One region of the Marinobacter sp. EN3 genome, then DNA from elsewhere that is predicted to be linked to it. Evidence: predicted binding sites of a transcription regulator. Region 1 holds the regulator's gene; each other region holds the start of a gene.
The links. Region 1 encodes FliA, which starts transcription of late flagellar genes. Its sites were predicted from a motif close to CTAAAGTTTNNNNNNNNNNNGCCGNTAA; they were not measured.
Positions count from the first base shown of each region.

Region 2: a site for FliA is predicted at 3,791-3,818, ahead of flgM (flagellar biosynthesis anti-sigma factor FlgM). Genes of this name have one in related genera too.
Region 3: a site for FliA is predicted at 1,918-1,945, ahead of fliD (flagellar filament capping protein FliD). Genes of this name have one in related genera too.

Region 1 is NZ_AXCC01000001.1:637,757-643,651, forward strand. Features, by position in the region: gene Q675_RS22515 (chemotaxis protein CheA) at 1-1,008, opposite strand, end outside; gene Q675_RS22520 (protein phosphatase CheZ) at 1,027-1,812, opposite strand; gene cheY (chemotaxis response regulator CheY) at 1,834-2,217, opposite strand; gene Q675_RS22530 (RNA polymerase sigma factor FliA) at 2,378-3,121, opposite strand; gene Q675_RS22535 (MinD/ParA family protein) at 3,154-3,966, opposite strand; gene flhF (flagellar biosynthesis protein FlhF) at 4,040-5,353, opposite strand; gene flhA (flagellar biosynthesis protein FlhA) at 5,409-5,895, opposite strand, start outside.
Region 2 is NZ_AXCC01000021.1:20,719-26,613, forward strand. Features, by position in the region: gene Q675_RS26515 (hypothetical protein) at 1-7, opposite strand, end outside; gene Q675_RS26520 (LysR family transcriptional regulator) at 128-1,027, opposite strand; gene Q675_RS26525 (CheR family methyltransferase) at 1,062-1,889, opposite strand; gene Q675_RS26530 (chemotaxis protein CheV) at 1,925-2,854, opposite strand; gene flgA (flagellar basal body P-ring formation chaperone FlgA) at 3,040-3,747, shown strand; gene flgM (flagellar biosynthesis anti-sigma factor FlgM) at 3,876-4,202, shown strand; gene Q675_RS26545 (flagella synthesis protein FlgN) at 4,210-4,680, shown strand; gene Q675_RS26550 (hypothetical protein) at 4,752-5,495, opposite strand; gene Q675_RS26555 (peptidylprolyl isomerase) at 5,700-5,895, shown strand, end outside.
Region 3 is NZ_AXCC01000037.1:18,122-24,016, forward strand. Features, by position in the region: gene Q675_RS31585 (flagellin) at 1-45, opposite strand, end outside; gene Q675_RS31590 (flagellin domain-containing protein) at 427-1,254, shown strand; gene Q675_RS31595 (flagellar protein FlaG) at 1,335-1,784, shown strand; gene fliD (flagellar filament capping protein FliD) at 1,981-3,384, shown strand; gene fliS (flagellar export chaperone FliS) at 3,410-3,814, shown strand; gene Q675_RS31610 (argininosuccinate synthase) at 3,948-5,159, shown strand; gene Q675_RS31615 (AraC family transcriptional regulator) at 5,250-5,895, shown strand, end outside.

The DNA.
Region 1 (5,895 bases):
GTCCAGGCGCTTGGTATCAACCCGAACCGTGGTTTCGCCCGCTGGTGCGGCCTCACGGGCAGGTGCAGGCGCAGGGGCCGGCTTGGAAGCGGCCTTGCTCTCGGCTTTGGCTTCCGCTTTCTTTGGTTCCGGGGCTGGTTCGGCCTTGCTTGATGGAGCCGGCGCAGGCTTGGGCTCACCTGCGGCAGCCCCCGCGCTTGGGCCTGCACCCTTGCCATGCAGTTCGTCCAGCAGGTTCTCGAATTCGTCGTCGGAAATCAGATCGGCGTCACCGGATGATTTCTCCGAGCCACCGCTGGTGTCGATATCTGCCTTGGGCGCTTCATCTTCCGCAGGCGCGCCGGCAAACTGGCCCTTGCCGTGGAGTTGATCCAGCAGGGCCTCAAATTCATCGTCGGTAATCTCATCACTGTCTGAGCCGCCGGCGGATTCTGCCGGGGTGCTCACCTGCTCGTTGCCGACCGGTTTCTGGCCATCGGATTTTTCATCCGCCAACGCGTCCAGCAGCTGCTCGAACTCTTCGTCAGTGATATCGCCCTGATCCCCTTGCTGTCCGACATCCGCAGACGACGGCTCCTGTGCCGGGGTTGGTGCTTCCACCGCCGGTGCATCCTCGGACTCGGGTTTGGCGAGTGCATCCAGAGCTTCAATCAGTTCGTCCGGCGCGGGCGTCGGTTCTTCCCGGTTGCGGACTTCTTCGAACATGGCATTAACGTTGTCCAGCGCCTCCAGCACCACGTCCATCAGGTCCGGTGTTACCTTGCGCTTGTGATTCCGGAGAATATCAAACACGTTCTCCGCAGAGTGGCAGCAATTAACCAGTGCCTCCAGCTGAAGGAAGCCTGCGCCCCCTTTCACGGTATGGAAGCCACGGAAAATGGCGTTCAGCAGATCGCTGTCATCGGGATGCTGCTCCAGATCCACCAGCTGCTCCGACAACTTTTCGAGTATCTCGCCGGCTTCTACCAGGAAGTCCTGCAGGATCTCTTCATCAGCATCTAACGCCATGCGTCACCCTCTTTATTATCAGAATCCGAGACTGGACAGCAGATCGTCCACATCGTCCTGTCCCGAAACTACATCTTCCCGCTCATCGGCCTTGATCTGGGGCCCTACCCCTTTTTCGGCCGATTCTTCTTTTTCTTCAATCTGATGCACTGTGCCGGTCAGTTGATCAACGTGGCTGGCCATCACCACCAGACCAAGAAGGTTGTCTTCCACCTCTTTCACCAACGCGGTGACCTTCTGGATAACCTGACCGGTAAGATCCTGAAAATCCTGAGCCAGAAGGATTTCCGACAGGTTCTGGTACAGACTGTCGGAGTCTGTCGTCAGGCCAGCGAAGAACTTGTCGATGCGACCGTAAAGCTCCCGAAACTCCGCAGGCTCCATTTCACGACGGCGCAGACGCTGCCACTCATCCCGCAGGGAAACCGCTTCATCCCGCATGGCGTGAGCCACCGGCATGCTTTCCTCAACCAGATCCATGGTGCGGTTCGCCGCCTGGCTGGTCATCTGAACCACATAGGCCAGACGGTCAGAAGCGTCGCTCATCTTCGACAGCACTTCTTTCTGCTCGGCATTACGCGGGTCTATCTGGAAGTTCCGGATTGCCTCATGGAGGCTGCGGGTCAGTCGCCCCACTTCCCGATACAGACTCTGATCGCGAACCTCGCTCAGTTCATTGATCAGGGTCATCGCCTTGGCATAATTCCCGGCGTTTACATTCTCGGCCAGGTCGGAGGCCTGCTTTTGAAGCTTCTCCGCCACCTCCGGATCAAGGCCCTGATGGTTCTGTTTGGTATCACTCATGGCGAGCCATCCGACCTCTGGTTACTGGATTCGTTCGAAGATTTTCTCGATCTTTTCCTTCAGCACGGCTGCCGTGAAAGGCTTGACCACATACCCGTTCACCCCGGCCTGAGCCGCAGCCACGATCTGGTCCCGCTTAGCCTCTGCCGTTACCATCAGAACCGGCAGGTTCTTCAGGTTTTCATCAGCACGGACAGCCTTCAGAAGGTCAAAGCCCGACATGCCGGGCATGTTCCAGTCAGTCACCAGGAAGTCATACTTGCCGCTTCGGAGCATGGGCAACGCGGTGTTGCCATCGTCTGCTTCATCCGTATTGGTGAAGCCGAGATCTCGCAGCAGGTTTTTGATGATGCGTCGCATTGTGGAGAAGTCATCCACAATGAGAATTTTCATGTTCTTGTCCAATGGGACCTCCAGTCAGTAACACCCGGAATTCATTCAGCCTTTTGGAAGTCTAGCAGGCTGCTACCTTAAGCGCTTATTGTGTGGTGTTTGCGCACGTTGTAAAGCATCGTTTACCAAAAGCTACACAGCTTGCTGAGAGAGAAACACAGCACCTGGCCGATCAGTCGTTGTCACCATCCCGCCACTCGGCCAGCCGGCTGCGAAGTCGCAACGCCGCCTGGCTGTGAATCTGGCTTACCCGGCTCTCACTGACCCCTAGCACCGCACCGATTTCCTTGAGGTTGAGCTCTTCCTGGTAATACAGGCTCAATACCAGCTTTTCACGCTCAGGCAACTGCTCAATGGCGTCTGCGAGACTTCGCTGGAAAGCGCCTGAAGCAATACCGTCCAGCGGATTATCACTCGCTTCTGCTTCTTCTATCGGCAGCTCGCCGGATTCATTGAGCTCATCAAGACTAAAAAGTCTACCGCTGTTAGCGTCGGCGAGTGAGGCATGGTACTCGTCCAGACCAATGCCAAGCTCTTCAGCTACTTCGGCATCCTGGGCCTCGCGCCCGGTACGATCTTCCACCTGCTTGATAGCACTGGCGATTCGCCGGGCGTTGCGATGCACTGAGCGGGGCACCCAGTCGCCTTTGCGGATCTCATCCACCATGGCGCCGCGGATGCGAATCCCTGCGTAGGTTTCAAAGGTGGCACCTTTGCCGGAAGAATAGCGCTGCGCGGCCTCCAGCAGGCCAATCATACCGGCCTGCATAAGGTCTTCCAGCTGCACTGATGGCGGCAGCCGGGCCATGAGATGAAGGGCGATTTTCTTGACCAGCGGCGCATGCTCTTCAATCAGGGCTGAAGGGCTCCTGGCGCCGGCCTGATGGTAAATTCCCAGATGTTTCGCCAATGTCATGTATCCGGTTTTCTTGTAGGACTGGATTCAGATCAGACTTCGACGAGCCGCTCCACGAAGAATTCGAGATGCCCCCTGGGAGAGGACGGCAAAGGCCAACTGTCCACTTTTTCGGCCAGAGCCCGGATAGCCAGCGAGGCTTTCGCCCTCGGATAGGCATCCAATACCGCTTTCTGTCTTTGGACGGCTTTCTTGACGGCCTCGTCGTAAGGCACGATACCTACATATTGTAGTGCCACATCCAGAAAACGCTCGGTGACCCGGGTCAGTTTTTCAAACAGATGGCGGCCTTCCTGCTCATTGCGGACCTGGTTTGCCAGGATACGGAAGCGGTTGGTGCCATAATCCCGGTTCATCAGCTTGATCAACGCGTACGCATCGGTAATGGAAGTAGGTTCGTCGCAGACCACCAGCAGAAGTTCCTGCGAGGCCCTGAGGAAGCTGACCACCGATTCAGAAATACCTGCGGCGGTATCCACAATCAGAACGTCAATCTGGTCGCCCAGCTCACTGAAAGCGTTGATCAGGCCGGCATGTTCCATGGCGCTGAGCTGGGTCATACGCTGGGTGCCGGAGGAAGCCGGTACAATCTTGATACCACCAGGGCCATTCACCAGCACGTCTTTCAGATCACAATCGCCGCTGAGTACGTCTTGCAGATTTCGATTAGCGGTAATGCCGAGCAACACATCGATGTTGGCGAGCCCGAGATCCGCGTCCAGCAAGACAACCCGGCGCCCCTTCTGGGCCAGGGCGATACCGAGATTGACCGAAACATTGCTCTTGCCGACACCGCCCTTGCCGCCGGAAACCGCAATCACCTGAACCGGATGTGGTCTGCTCATACTGTTATCAGTCTCTTACTACGTTCTTGTACGGGCACGCGTGCCGGTGTTTTATTCTGGTCGCCAACGAGGCTCAGGCACCTTCGGCGACTGTCTGTGCGCTCTGCACGGCCTTAAGCCGTTCTACGCCCAGGCGCACTAACGGAATGGCCTCCGCCCTCTGGAGATCTTCCGGTATCTTCTGGCCATCGGTGTACCAGGCCACCGGTAAGCTGGTCTCCATAACGAACCCGAGCGCTTCGCCCAAGGTCAGGGCCTCATCAATCTTGGTCATGATGCAGCCTGCAAGGCTTGCCATCTTATAGCAATGCCACACGGATTTCATGATACGTGGCTGACTGGTGGCGGAGACCACCAGATGTGTACGGATATTGTGATCGCTGCGAGCCAACTCCGCCAGTTGTTCCTGGTAACCGCGGTCGGCACTGGTCAGGCCGGCAGTGTCAATCAGCACCAGGTGTCGATCCGATAACTCATCAAGAATGTCATCCAGGGAATGGCTCTCATCCACCACACGCACGGGCACATTCAGGATGCGGCCGAACACGAAGAGCTGCTCATGAGCGGCCACACGATAGCGGTCGGTGGTCACCAGTGCCAACGAATCCGGACCATGCTCAAGCACGTAGCGGGCCGCCAGCTTGCCAATGGTGGTGGTTTTGCCAGACCCGGTTGGCCCGACCAGGGCATAGATACCGCCGGCATCAAGCCAGTCTTCGCGACCGGTACGAACGCCGGTCGCCAGCATTTTCAGTGACTGCTTCCAGCCGTCCTCCAGACGCCCGGCCCGGTGCCGACGGGACAGAGAGCCGGCCAGCTCCGCGCCCAAACCGAACTCCTGCAGGCGCTCGGCCAATCGTTGCTGAACTGCGCTGTTGCCGGTCGGCGTGGCAGTTGCAGCCTTACCACTGACCAGATCACGCAGAGAGCTGATTTCGGCACGCATACTGGCCAGTTCATCGGCATAGCCACCGGCGCCGGATTCGCTACCCGCAAACGGCTTTGCCAGCGCTTCATCACTGGGACGTGACGCCGGAAAATCGGCAGTCTCGAAAGACAAGGACGACGCCACGCCACCTGAGGCGCCACTTCCTGCGCGCTTTTCCCGAACCTCACGAATGCGACTGCGGGACCGGTTCAGCTCCTCTTCCAGCCGACGATGCTGCTCGGCCTGCATCTCTGCCAGCCGGGAGCCGTTGGTGGCTTCAACCGCCCTATCGCCAAGACGCTGACGCGCCATGTTTTCGTCGTAGTCGAGTGCCGTCACGATCTCAACACCACCATCAACCCGGCGGTTAGACAGAATAACGGCATCCGGCCCCATTTCGTGGCTTACCTGCTTCAGGGCCTCAGCCATGGACTGCGCAAAAAACCGTTTTACTTTCATGCTGTTTCATCCTCCCACCGGCAAGCACTCTGGCTCCCCGCGATGCTCCGTCGGTTTATTGACCCACAGAAGCGACTATCGTGATCTGTTTGTTATCCGGGATTTCCTGGTAAGAGAGCACATGCAAACGCTCTACCCCGTAGCTGGCAAACTTCGCCAGTACTGGCCGCAAGGGCCCCGAAACCAGCAGGATGGCGGGCTTGCCGAGCATTTCCTGGCGCTGCACGCTGTCCTGAAGGGATCGTTGCAGCTTTTCCACCATGTTGGGCTCAAGCACCAGACCAATGTCATCCTGACCGCCGGATTGTTGACTCTGCTGAACAGACTTCAGCAATAACTGTTCCAGGTCTGGATCCAACGTGATAACAGGGATTTCGGCGTCGTTGCCACAAATACTCTGAACAATCATCCGGCGCAGCGCCTGGCGGGCTACCGTGGTCAGTACTTTCGGGTCCTGACTCTTTGGATGCACGTTCACGATGGCCTCGGCAATGGAGCGCATATCCCGCACCGGCACTTCTTCTTTCAACAGGTTCTGCAAA
Region 2 (5,895 bases), on a different contig from region 1:
TTTTCATAACTGCGCTCCTCTGGATACTGCGGAATACGGTCCCATGATGGGGCAGCGCAAACTTCGATAAAATAAGTTTTCTTAAACAAAAAACATCGACTTTTTCGAGGATTTAACAGCTTGGCGCCTAGCGCTCAAAGATCCCCTGACGAGCCTCACAGATTGCCCGCACACCCTCGTGGGCCAGCTTGCGGCTTCGGGTAACCGCGAACAGCTGGTCTGTCACTTCATCGAGCGAAGCAATCAAAGCCACCTGATACTGCCGGCACACCTCATCCTGAATCATCGTAGGGGCGGCGAATACACCAACTCCCTCGCGACCAAACACCTTGATAAGGGCGCTGTCATCGACTCGGGCAACCAGGTTCATTCGCACATTATTGAGGTTGAACCAGTGCATCAGTTTCTCGAAATACGGCGCATCGGTGGCGTTCGCCAGCAGCGGCTGGTGGTTGAGGGAATGAGGAAAACCGGTTTTGAGTTTCTCCGCCAGTTCAGGTGCAGCGAACAGACTGATGGTAGACCGGGACAACGGATGAACCGCAAACCGCTCAGGTGATTCAGCCTGGGGCATTCTGTCGGTCAGCACCACATCCAGCTCTTTGCGCTTGAGGCTCAGCAGGAGATCTTCAGTCCGGCCGGTCCGGCATTCAAGCTGCACGGGCCGGTTCAGTTTCATCGCGGGGTGAAGAAGGTAATAGGCAATCAGCTTGTGGATAGACGCCGATATGCCCGCAGACAGCGAAAGCGGCCTGTGTTCAGGCCCCGCCCTCAAGGTTTCAGACAACTGGCCGGTCAGCTCGAAGATTTCATCGGCATAACTGCGAACCATATGGCCGAGTTCTGTGAGTACCAGTTGCCGGCGCTCGCGGCTGAATAACCGGCCGCCCACCGCGCCCTCAAAGGTCGCAAGCTGGCCGCTGAGGGTCTGGGGAGCCAGGTCGAGTACCTCGCTGGCCCGGGCAATGGAGCCTTCGCGGCTAATTATCCAGAAATAATAGAGATGCCGGAGGTTCAGATTCTCCACATCGGTACCCTACTCCGCATTTAACAGTTCCCGGCTATTTTTTGCGATAGATAATGCCTGGATGACACTGAACCATTTCATAGAGGTTGGGAAGCCCGTTCAAAGACTCGGAGGCCCCGAGAATCAGGTAGCCCCCGGGGTTCAGCGCCCCATGCAGCCGGGTAAGGATGTCCTTTTTCAGATCCGCCGAGAAATAGATCAGCACATTTCGGCACATGATGATGTCGAACTTGCCCAGCATGTATCGGTCCAGCAGGTTCAATTCCTTGAATTCCACCATGGACTTGATTTGCGGGCGAATCTGCCACCCACCGTTGGCCGAGGGGGTAAAAAAGTGTTTCTGGCGCTCCGGGGAAAGCCCCCGGCCGATGGCGATCATTTCGTATTCGCCACGGCGGGCAACTTCCAGCACGCTTTTGGAGATGTCCGTTGCGGTGATTTTTACATCCCGTAGCTTACCAGGCCGGGTACGGCGGAACTCGTCCACCACCATGGCTACAGAATACGGCTCCTGGCCAGTAGAACAGGCGGCAGACCAGATTCTCAGGGGCTGGAGTGAATTTCGCTCGGCGAACTCCGGCAAGAGCTTTTCCTGCAGAATCCGGAACGGATGATTATCCCGAAACCACAGCGTCTCGTTGGTGGTCATCGCATCGATGACCACTTCGCGCAAACCCGCCCGACCAGGCCTCTGCAATCGTTCGAGAAGCTCTCCAAGGGAGTTCAGGCTGTTTTCTTCGAGTATCCGCCGAAGCCTGCTCTTCACAAGGTACTGCTTGTTATCACCCAGCAGAATGCCGCACGCATCCTGCAGGAACTTTTTAAAGGCTTCGTATTCCTGGGGCGTCATGTCCGCTTTCATTGGATCTCTTCGTGGGTGAAACCGTCAGCCGAGCACTAGTGCTGATCAATAATCTCCATTACTCGCTCGGCCAGCTCATCCGGGCTGAATTTCGCCATGAAATCGTCTGCGCCCACTTTCTGCACCATCGCCCGGTTAAAGACGCCACTCAGCGAGGTATGCAGCATGATATACATTTCTTTCAGCGCCGGATCTTCCTTGATTCTGGTAACCAGGGTGTAGCCGTCCATTTCCGGCATCTCAACATCAGAGATAATCAAAGACAGGTGGTCGCTTGCTTTTGAACCGTCCTGGGTAATCTCCTTGAGATACTGTAGCGCCTGCTTGCCGTCGTTTTTGGTAACCACTTCCATTCCGATAGCGGTCAAACAGCGCTCAATCTGCCTGCGAGCCACGGAAGAATCATCCACAACCAGCACGGGCAAATGGCCGGGAACCCGTTCCGCACTTCGGCTGACCAGCTCTTCCGTCACATCTTCCCTGAGCGGAGAAACTTCTGCAAGAATCTTTTCTACATCTATGATTTCTACAAGTTTATCGTCAATCTTGGTAACCGCCGTGAGGTAGACATCCTTTCCGGCACCCTTCGGTGGAGGCAGAATGTCTTCCCAGTTCATATTCATAATCCGGTCTACGCCCGTTACCAGAAAGCCCTGAGTTTTACGGTTGTATTCCGTGATGATCACGAAACTGGTGGACAGCTGTTCCTGCGGTATACCCGGCAAGCCAATCGACATACTCAGATCGATAATCGGAATGGTTTCACCGCGGATGTGGGAAACCCCTCGAACCACGCTCCGGCTGTTGGGAATCGATGACAGCTTGGGGCACTGAAGCACCTCTTTGACCTTGAATACGTTGATGCCGTACATCTGCTGCCCCCGTAAACGGAACAGCAAGAGTTCGAGCCGGTTCTGACCGACCAGCTGGGTGCGTTGGTTAACGCTGTCTAATACCCCTGCCATGATGCTTTACTCCTGGCGTGCCTATACCGGCATCAATATTGCTTAAATCATTGTAAGGTGGTTTCAGGCATGTCCAAGACAATTCTTTGACGCCTGCAGACCTGTTAAGGGTTAACGGCCCAAGAACCCGAATCCTTAACGAATTTCGACAAAACACACAGATACAGACAGCATAGGACAAACCGGTGCGTATGCGAATCATCTTTTTGGCTGCATTGTGCCTTTTACTGAGCCCGGTCACTCAGTCTTCAGAACGTACCACTGCTGAAACCATCCGTAACGCCGCCCAGACGTTTCTGGTCAGGTGGTCCGAAACCCTTGCAGCCGAGGGCTATGAAAGCAGCTATGAAGTCGGCGCTATCGACAGCCGCATCGCCCTTGCCGCCTGCGATCAGGGGCTGAACACCGAATTTGCGGGCGATCCTCTACAAACCACCAGCCCGTCTGTGCTGGTATCGTGTAGTGGTGAACGCCCCTGGAAAATGTACGTGACCACCAGCGTTGAGGTTCATGGCCCTGCCCTGGTAGCGGCTCGCCCCCTGGCGCGCGGGGAGCGTTTGACACAGGATCTGGTAACCGTAAATTCGGTTCAGATCAACGCCAGTCGCCGCGGAGTACTCACCCGCAAAGAGTCCATTTCAGGGATGATGATGCGCCGCCCGGTGAATGCCGGCACGGTAATGACCCCGGATCTCCTTGAAGCCCCCAACGCGATTGAGCGGGGCGATCATGTTATTATCACCGCGCGTTCAGGCTCATTTTCGGTGTCTTCTCGCGGTAAAGCACTGGCGAGTGCAGGGGTTGGAGAGCAGGTTCTGGTAGAGAATCTCCGCTCGTCCCGGACAGTCAAAGCCCGTGCGGTTGGCCCCGGGCGGGTCGAAATTCCGATGTAAGGCAGCAAAGTAGCAAAAGCGGCAAATGTTTTCCGTTTTGTAACTAAAGTATGGCGCGGATTTGCCGTTAAGTAGATATAAACCCGAATACGCCACTTTGATGTGGCCCCAGGCAAGCAGGTATTGATATGTCAGTTGACTTAAATGGAATTGGCCCAGGCCAGGTCAACACCACTCGCACCACGGCCGACAAAGCCACAGGCAACCAGGGCTCACAGGCGACAACTGGCGAACAAGCCAAGGCCCAAAGCCCCGCTGCCCGCGGTGAAAATGTGAACCTGAGCAATCAGGCAAAAAACCTGAAGCAACTTGAGCAGAAGCTGGGGGATTACCCCGAAATGGACGATGATCGTATCGAACAGATTCGTTCTGCTCTTGAGAACGGCACCTACAAGGTAGATGCTCAGAAACTGGCCCAGAAAATGCTTGAGATGGATAAAAGCATTTTCGGGTGAGTAAAGCATGAACGCACATGAACAGTTGAAAGCGATTCTTCAGGAAGATATCCGCCAGCTTGAGCTGCTGGCGGAACTTCTCCACCAGGAAAAATCCGTGCTCTCCTCTGCGGATATCCAGCCCCTGCAAGAAATGACCAGCCGGAAGAACCAGATTCTTGAAGGCGTTCGTGAACGCGCCAAAAAGAAAATTCACCTGCTGGTGAATATGGGCTACAAGCCCAACGCAGGAGAGCCATCACGATTCATTCGGGCCGCGGGCATGGATGAGCTCCACCAACTCTGGAAAGACGCAGACACCCACTTGCGCGAATGTCAGGCTGTGAACCAGAACAACGGCCGAATCCTTGGGCATCTGCAAAAGCGCCTGTCACGCCTTACCGACATCTTCCGAGGCGCTTCCGCCCAGCAGAAGCTCTATGGCGCCAAAGGCCAGCAGACCAACGTCTCAAGCACCAATATTCTGGCCAGTGCCTGATACACCAAGCGCCCAGAGAAAATAAAATGCCCGGAGATTTTCCGGGCATTTTTCGTTTCAGGGCACGGCTTTCAGCGCGTGTAAATGGTCATCTGCGAATCGGGGTGAAAGCGGATATCCCGGATACTGACATTGCCCATGGGCGGTGTTTGCCCGCCCATCACACGAATGTTGTCCATCCGGATTTCCTCAATACGCTCAGGAAATGCCAGCCGCAGGCCTCCGTCTTCCTGCAGCGAGTAGCGAGGCTCTGAGTCCCGGTAATGCACACCCGAAATCGTAAGGTCGGAATCCAGAAAGCTGAGCACCGGCACGAACACGTTGGCCGCCAACCTGATTCCTTCCACCACGTCGACATCGGGAGAGTCACCTGAGGGATTGTCCCTGGCGCTGCCAGGCATGGAAGAAACCGCCTCCAGGCGCTCCATCAGGCCGATACCGCTTTGAGCAGACACCCCTGACATTTCTTCTTCCGACAAGGGCGTGAGATCGCCCCGTGCATAGAGCTCGCCCGCTTCAGCGCCAATCTGCCCTGCGTTGGTGTTGCTGGACGCCAGTGAAACCAGGGGCTGAAATGGCAGAGTGACCATGGTAACCAGTGCCGCTGCGTTACGGTAACGGGACTGATGCTTGAGTACCCGGTGGAGCTCCCGCTCTGAGATCCAGCCGGCAGCGATTAACACCTCACCGAGGCGCTGGCCGGTTTCCCTTTGAGCACGAAGTCCTTCTTCCAGCTGACCTTCAGACAGATAGCCACGATTGATCAGCAACCGGCCAAGCCGGGATTTCTCTTCAAAACCCTGACGGATTCTCACCAGATTCCTCCTGCAGTATCAGTGATCACCGTACAACCCGGCCCGGTATTCAACAATCAAGTGAAGCGTAGCCCACAACCTCTGAGCATGCTGTTCTGATTTACCCTTAATGGCGTAATGATCTGTTAAGATCTGCTCAAACTTCGTAATAACCGGATTATCTCAGTATTCTGGTCACCACCTGTAACAGAGAGCTGCCTTAAAATGACAAATACCGTAAAACACATCTCGATTGTGATGTCTGTCCTGTTTGCCTTCGTTGCCACTCTGCTGACCACCTCACCAGCCATGGCCCAGAGCGAAGAAACAGCACTTCCGGAGGTCCGCTTTGTGACGACGGAAGGCGCATTCGTGCTTCAGCTGCGGCCCGACGTCGCTCCAAAAACCGTTGAAAACTTTT
Region 3 (5,895 bases), on a different contig from region 1:
TTGGGCGTTCAATGAGGCGATATTAGTGTTGATGACCTGAGGCATATCATTTCTCCCTGCTCAGCGGTGCCGGAACCCTGGTGCCCGGTCATGAAGGGGGCCTTGGCCGGCTTAAACTCGTTAAATTGCCGTGTTGCAGGGTTACAAGCGAAGGGTGTGCCAATTCTTTATTTTATGGATAACAGATTGTTTTTATGAGCCAATTTTTTGCTTTCAAAAAGTCCGAATCGCCATTGGTCAAACTTTTGCCGCTTTGAAGAGGAATTGATTTGCCGATTTTACATTTGTTAACAAAAACGCCTGTTTTTTTTCTAAAGCAAACACGCCGGGCGCCGTTAAGTGAGTTAACAGGGCGGCGCTATCAGCTTTGAAACGGGCGCCAGACCTCTTCCATGAAATAACGACATCTGTCGAAGGAGAAGTATTATGGCTCTCGGTATTAACACGAACGTGGCTTCTTTGAATGCGCAGAACCAATTGGGGCGGTCCCAGAATTTGGGTAACGAAGCGCTACAGCGGCTATCCTCTGGTTTGCGGATCAATTCCGCGAAAGATGATGCTGCAGGTTTGGCAATCTCTACCCGGTTCGATGCTCAAGTCCGGGGCCTTACAGTAGCCCAGCGTAATGCGAACGATGGTATCTCGCTGGCGCAAACAGCAGAAGGTGCATTGAATGAAGTGACCAACAACCTTCAGCGCATCCGCGAACTTGCAGTTCAGGCCGCAAACGGTACGAATAGCGCAGATGACAAGACTGCCCTGCAGCAAGAGGTCACAGACCGTCTGGCGGAAATCGACCGGCTTGTCACTGACACAAAGTTCAATGACGTTGAGGTTTTGAATGGACCTGCTGCCGCCATTGATTTTCAAGTGGGTGCGAACAGTGGCGAGAAAATCTCGATTGATCTGAGTGGGAATAAAATGGATACCGCTACTCTGACGGTTGCTGGATTAGACGTGACAGGTGATAACGCGACTGTTGGCGCTGAGATTGACAAGGTTGATGCAGCCTTGAAGAGTGTGAACGAGTTCAGAGGTAAATTGGGTGCGGTGCAGAATCGTTTCGAGAGCACAATTGCAAATCTGGGCACGTCAATTGAGAACCTGAGCGCTGCCAATAGCCGGATCTTGGACGCTGATTTCGCAGCCGAATCGGCAAAGCTCGCCAAGTCTAACGTGCTTCAGCAGGCCGGCATCTCGGTTCTGGCCCAGGCTAACGCCCGTCCAAACCAGGTTCTGTCCCTCCTGCAGTAATCGGGACATGTTGACGGCAGCAGCCACCCTTCATTTATGAGGGGTGGCTCCAAGCCGTGATAAGGATAGCGAGGTGAGCTATGAATGACGTGAACCTGAAAAACCCGGATTTGAAGCTGGTCCGCTCCAGTGAGCAAGCCCCGGCTCGGGCGTCTGCGTCACCTCTGGCTGAAGGCAGAAATGCATCCACTCAGCTTGCCGTTTCCCCTTCTGGTCGGTCGACATCCGTCAATTCCAGTCAATCTCCTCAAGAGGCCCAGCAACAGTCAAAAGCCGAAAGACTTGAGCGGCTCAGCGAGGCTCAGCGAGGGCAGTTGGATGATGCAGTATCAAAGTTGAACGACTATGTCCAAAGCGTCCAGAGGGATCTGCAGTTTGAAGTGAATAATGAACTTGGCCAAACGATTGTTCGGGTGGTTGACCAAGAAACCCAGGAAGTTATTCGTCAGATTCCAGATGAAGTGGCGATGAGGTTGGCAGAAAATTTGCAGCAGGATGAGCCGCTGACGTTGTTCAATATCAAAGTGTAGAGTATTGCCGCTTTTGTCTTGGCTGAGCAACGGAACTCCAGCGCCGCCGCACCTCTCAACGGGTCCGGCGGCGCTGTCCTTCAGAGGAGAGTCTGTGGTTTACACACTGTAACGAGTTAAATTACCGTGATAGGCAAAGTTTTTCCGCTTTTGGCCGTTATATTGGTTAGTAAATAGCCTTTCTGGAGGCAGCGATATGGCAATTTCATCACTGGGAGCGGGTTCTGGCATCTTTAGTGCCGACCTTGTTGACCAATTGGTTAACGCAGAACGCAGGCCTGCGGAAGTGCGTCTTAACCAGCAGCAACAGACAACCGAATCAAAGATTTCTGCGTACGGCGCCTTGCGCAGTGCTCTTGAAGCGTTGCGTTCGCCAATGGAGACTTTGAGCTCTTCGGAAGGCCTTAAGGCATTTTCTGCGAATTCATCAAATGAGTCTGTATCTGGAGTCTCAATCGACCCCGCTCTCGCGGTTAGGGGCAGTTATAGCCTCAATGTGACTCAGCTTGCCCAGTCGCAGTCTCTGGCCTCGGGTGAGTTTTCTGATCGCGACTCTACGGCCATAGGCACTGGAACACTCACTTTTAATGTCGGCGGTGTGAGTACAAACATTACGATTGACGAAAGTAACAACACGCTTGACGGTGTTGCGTCAGCCATTAATGATGCTAATGCTGGCGTTTCTGCAGGTATTGTGGATACGGGAAGCGGTTATCGCCTTGTTTTGTCCTCAAACGAGTCGGGTATCTCGAATGCCATCCAGGTGTCAGTTTCCGGCGACGGTGATGGTTCAGATACCGACACAGGGGGGCTCTCACGTTTTGCCTTTGATGGCACTACCTCCAATCTTACTGAAACCGTCCAAGCAAAAGATGCCCAGTTGGAAGTAAACGGCATTGCCATCACCCGCTCAAGCAACATAGTGGAGGGGGTAGTTGATGGTGTTACTTTCGATCTTAAGTCTACGGGTATCTCATCAGTGAGTGTCGCTCGAGATTCAGATGCAGTTGCCGGTCGTGTTCAGGAGTTCGTGGATAAATTCAATGCCTTGCAGGATGTGATAAAAAAATACTCCGGCTTTGACTCGGCATCAGGTCGAGGTGGGGTCCTCTCAGGTGACTCAACAATACGCAGTATTCAAAGTGATTTGCGTGGACTATTGACCACGATCCCAGAGGGTCTGGAGGGCTCCCCAGTCCGCATGCTTGGTGATATTGGGATCGCTACCGATCCGAGTACCGGTAAATTGGAATTTGACCAGGCCAAGTTCAAACAGCAGCTCGACGACAATCCGGGGGCGGTTAGCGCTTTATTTGCGGAGCGGGACGGGGTTGATGGAATTGCTGGGCGAACGCTTGATCGACTGGAGGGTTTTCTCTCCAGTAATGGATCCCTGTCGAACCGAACTGACGGTTTGAATAAAACGCTAAGTAATATTCAGGATCAGCGCGATCAACTGGAGTTAAGAATTGCCTCCTATGAGGAACGGCTTATCAATCAGTTTTCTGCTGCAGACTCCCTTATTGCGCAGATTCAAAGTACCGGTAATTTTGTGAGCCAACAGTTGGCTGCAATAGCGCCGCGATCTAATCAGGACTAGTTCTCTTCCGAAATACAGGTGATATATGAATGGTTTGCAGGCATATCAGCGCGTAAACACTCAAACCAGCATCATCGATGCGGATCCTCATAGGCTTATCCAGCTGCTTTACAACGGTGCAATTGAGCGGATCAACATGGCCAAGTCCCGGATCCAGGCGAAGGATTATTCTGGCAAGGCCCAGTTGATCAATAAGGCCATTGAAATCATTGGCGGGCTTCGTTCCTTCTTGGATTTCGAGAAGGGCGGCGATCTGGCGCCACGGCTTGAAGCTTTGTATGACTACATGGAACGTACCTTGCTGGAAGGCAGTGCCCGCAACGACATCGCCAAGCTGGACGAAGTCATCGGCCTGTTGCGCTCTGTCAAAGAAGGCTGGGACGGCATCCGCGAAGAAGTGGTAACCCAGCACTCCCAGGCCGCTGGCTAAACCAGTACTTTTGCCGTCCATGGCGCCCCTATCCTTTGGCAGGGTAGGGGCTTTATAGCCATTCCCCCCGCCATCCCGTACAATGTTGCCCTTCTTTTCAACACATCCATTCTGTTCAGTCTGGAGCAAGGGCATGTCTGATATTAAAAAGGTGGTGCTGGCCTATTCCGGTGGCCTGGATACTTCCGTCATCGTTCGGTGGTTGCAGGATACCTATAACTGTGAGGTGGTAACCTTTACCGCCGATATTGGCCAGGGCGAGGAAGTGGAGCCGGCGCGTGCGAAAGCCGAAGCGCTGGGCGTTAAGGAAATCTACATCGAGGACCTGCGCGAGGAGTTTGTGCGCGATTACGTGTTCCCGATGTTCCGCGCCAATACCATCTACGAAGGCGAGTACCTGCTGGGTACCTCTATCGCCCGCCCGCTGATTGCCAAGCGCCTGATCGACATTGCCAATGAGACTGGCGCGGATGCTATCTCTCACGGTGCCACCGGTAAAGGTAACGACCAGGTTCGTTTTGAGCTTGGCGCCTATGCCCTGAAGCCGGGCGTGAAGGTGATCGCTCCCTGGCGCGAGTGGGATCTGAACTCCCGCGAGAAGCTGCTCAAGTACTGTGAAGAGCGCAACATCCCGGTGGAAATGAAGAAGGGCAAGAGCCCGTACTCCATGGACGCCAACCTGCTGCACATCTCCTACGAAGGCATCAACCTGGAAGACCCGTGGGCGGAAGCCGAGGAAGACATGTGGCGTTGGAGTGTGTCTCCGGAAGCCGCCCCGGACAAGCCCACCTACGTGGAGCTCACCTACAGGAAGGGTGACATCGTTGCCGTTGATGGTCAGGAAATGAAGCCCCACGTGGTGCTGGAAACCCTGAACAAGCTGGCCGGTGAAAATGGTATTGGCCGCTTGGACATCGTCGAGAACCGCTACGTGGGCATGAAGTCCCGCGGCTGTTACGAAACCCCGGGTGGTACCATCATGCTGCGCGCCCACCGCGCCATCGAGTCCATTACTCTGGACCGTGAGGTGGCACACCTGAAAGACAGCCTGATGCCGCGCTATGCCGAGGTGATCTACAACGGTTACTGGTGGTCTCCGGAGCGTGAAGCCCTGCAGGCGCTGATCGACCAGACCCAGAACTACGTGAACGGCACCGTTCGCCTGAAGCTGTACAAGGGTAATGTGGACGTGGTCGGCCGTAAATCTGACGATTCTCTGTTCGATGAGAAGATCGCCACCTTTGAAGAAGACCAGGGTGCGTACGATCAGAAAGATGCGGAAGGCTTTATCAAGCTGAACGCGCTGCGCCTGCGGATTGCCGCTGGCAAAGGTCGCAAGCTTTGATGGTTTGTTGATGCCCTGAAAACGCCCGGTTCATAACCGGGCGTTTTTGTTTATACTTTTCAAATAATTCCAACAACGAAAGTCGTCACCATGAATGCGTTGGGCACAGCTTCCGTCGCCGCTTTGCGGCAGTATGTTCGCTACGCCGATGCCAAAGGTATCGCGGTTGATCCGCTGTTTGAAAAGGCGGGTTTGAAGCCGGAGATCCTGGATTCCGATGAGGGCCGAATCGACGGCGAACAGCTCCAGGCATTTATTCACTTGCTGGCCGAACATACCGGTAACCCGGTATTGGGATTGGAGACCGGCGACTATGTGCAACCCGGTTCCTACAGTGTACTGGGTTACATCACCATGAGCTGTGCCACGTTGGGGGAAGCGGTTACCCGTATTGCGCCCTATGAGAAGCTGGTGGGGGATATGGGTACCACCCGCCTCAAGATGAGGGGCGATTCCGCGACACTGATCTGGACCTGCAATTTTACCGATTCTGTGGTGTGGCCCCAGGTGGTGGACAATGTCTTTGCCTCCTGGATCAACTATGCGCGATGGCTGGCAGACAGCACGGACGCCACGCCGCTGGAAGTTCGCCTGAGGCGGCCTTCTCCCGGCCCGGAGCATGAGAAGGCCTATGCTTTGCGCTGGCAATGCCCTGTACAGTTTGATGCAGAGGAGGACAGTGTCAGCTTTGCTCAGGCACTGCTCGCAACCCGCCTGCGTCAGCCAGACCCGCTAT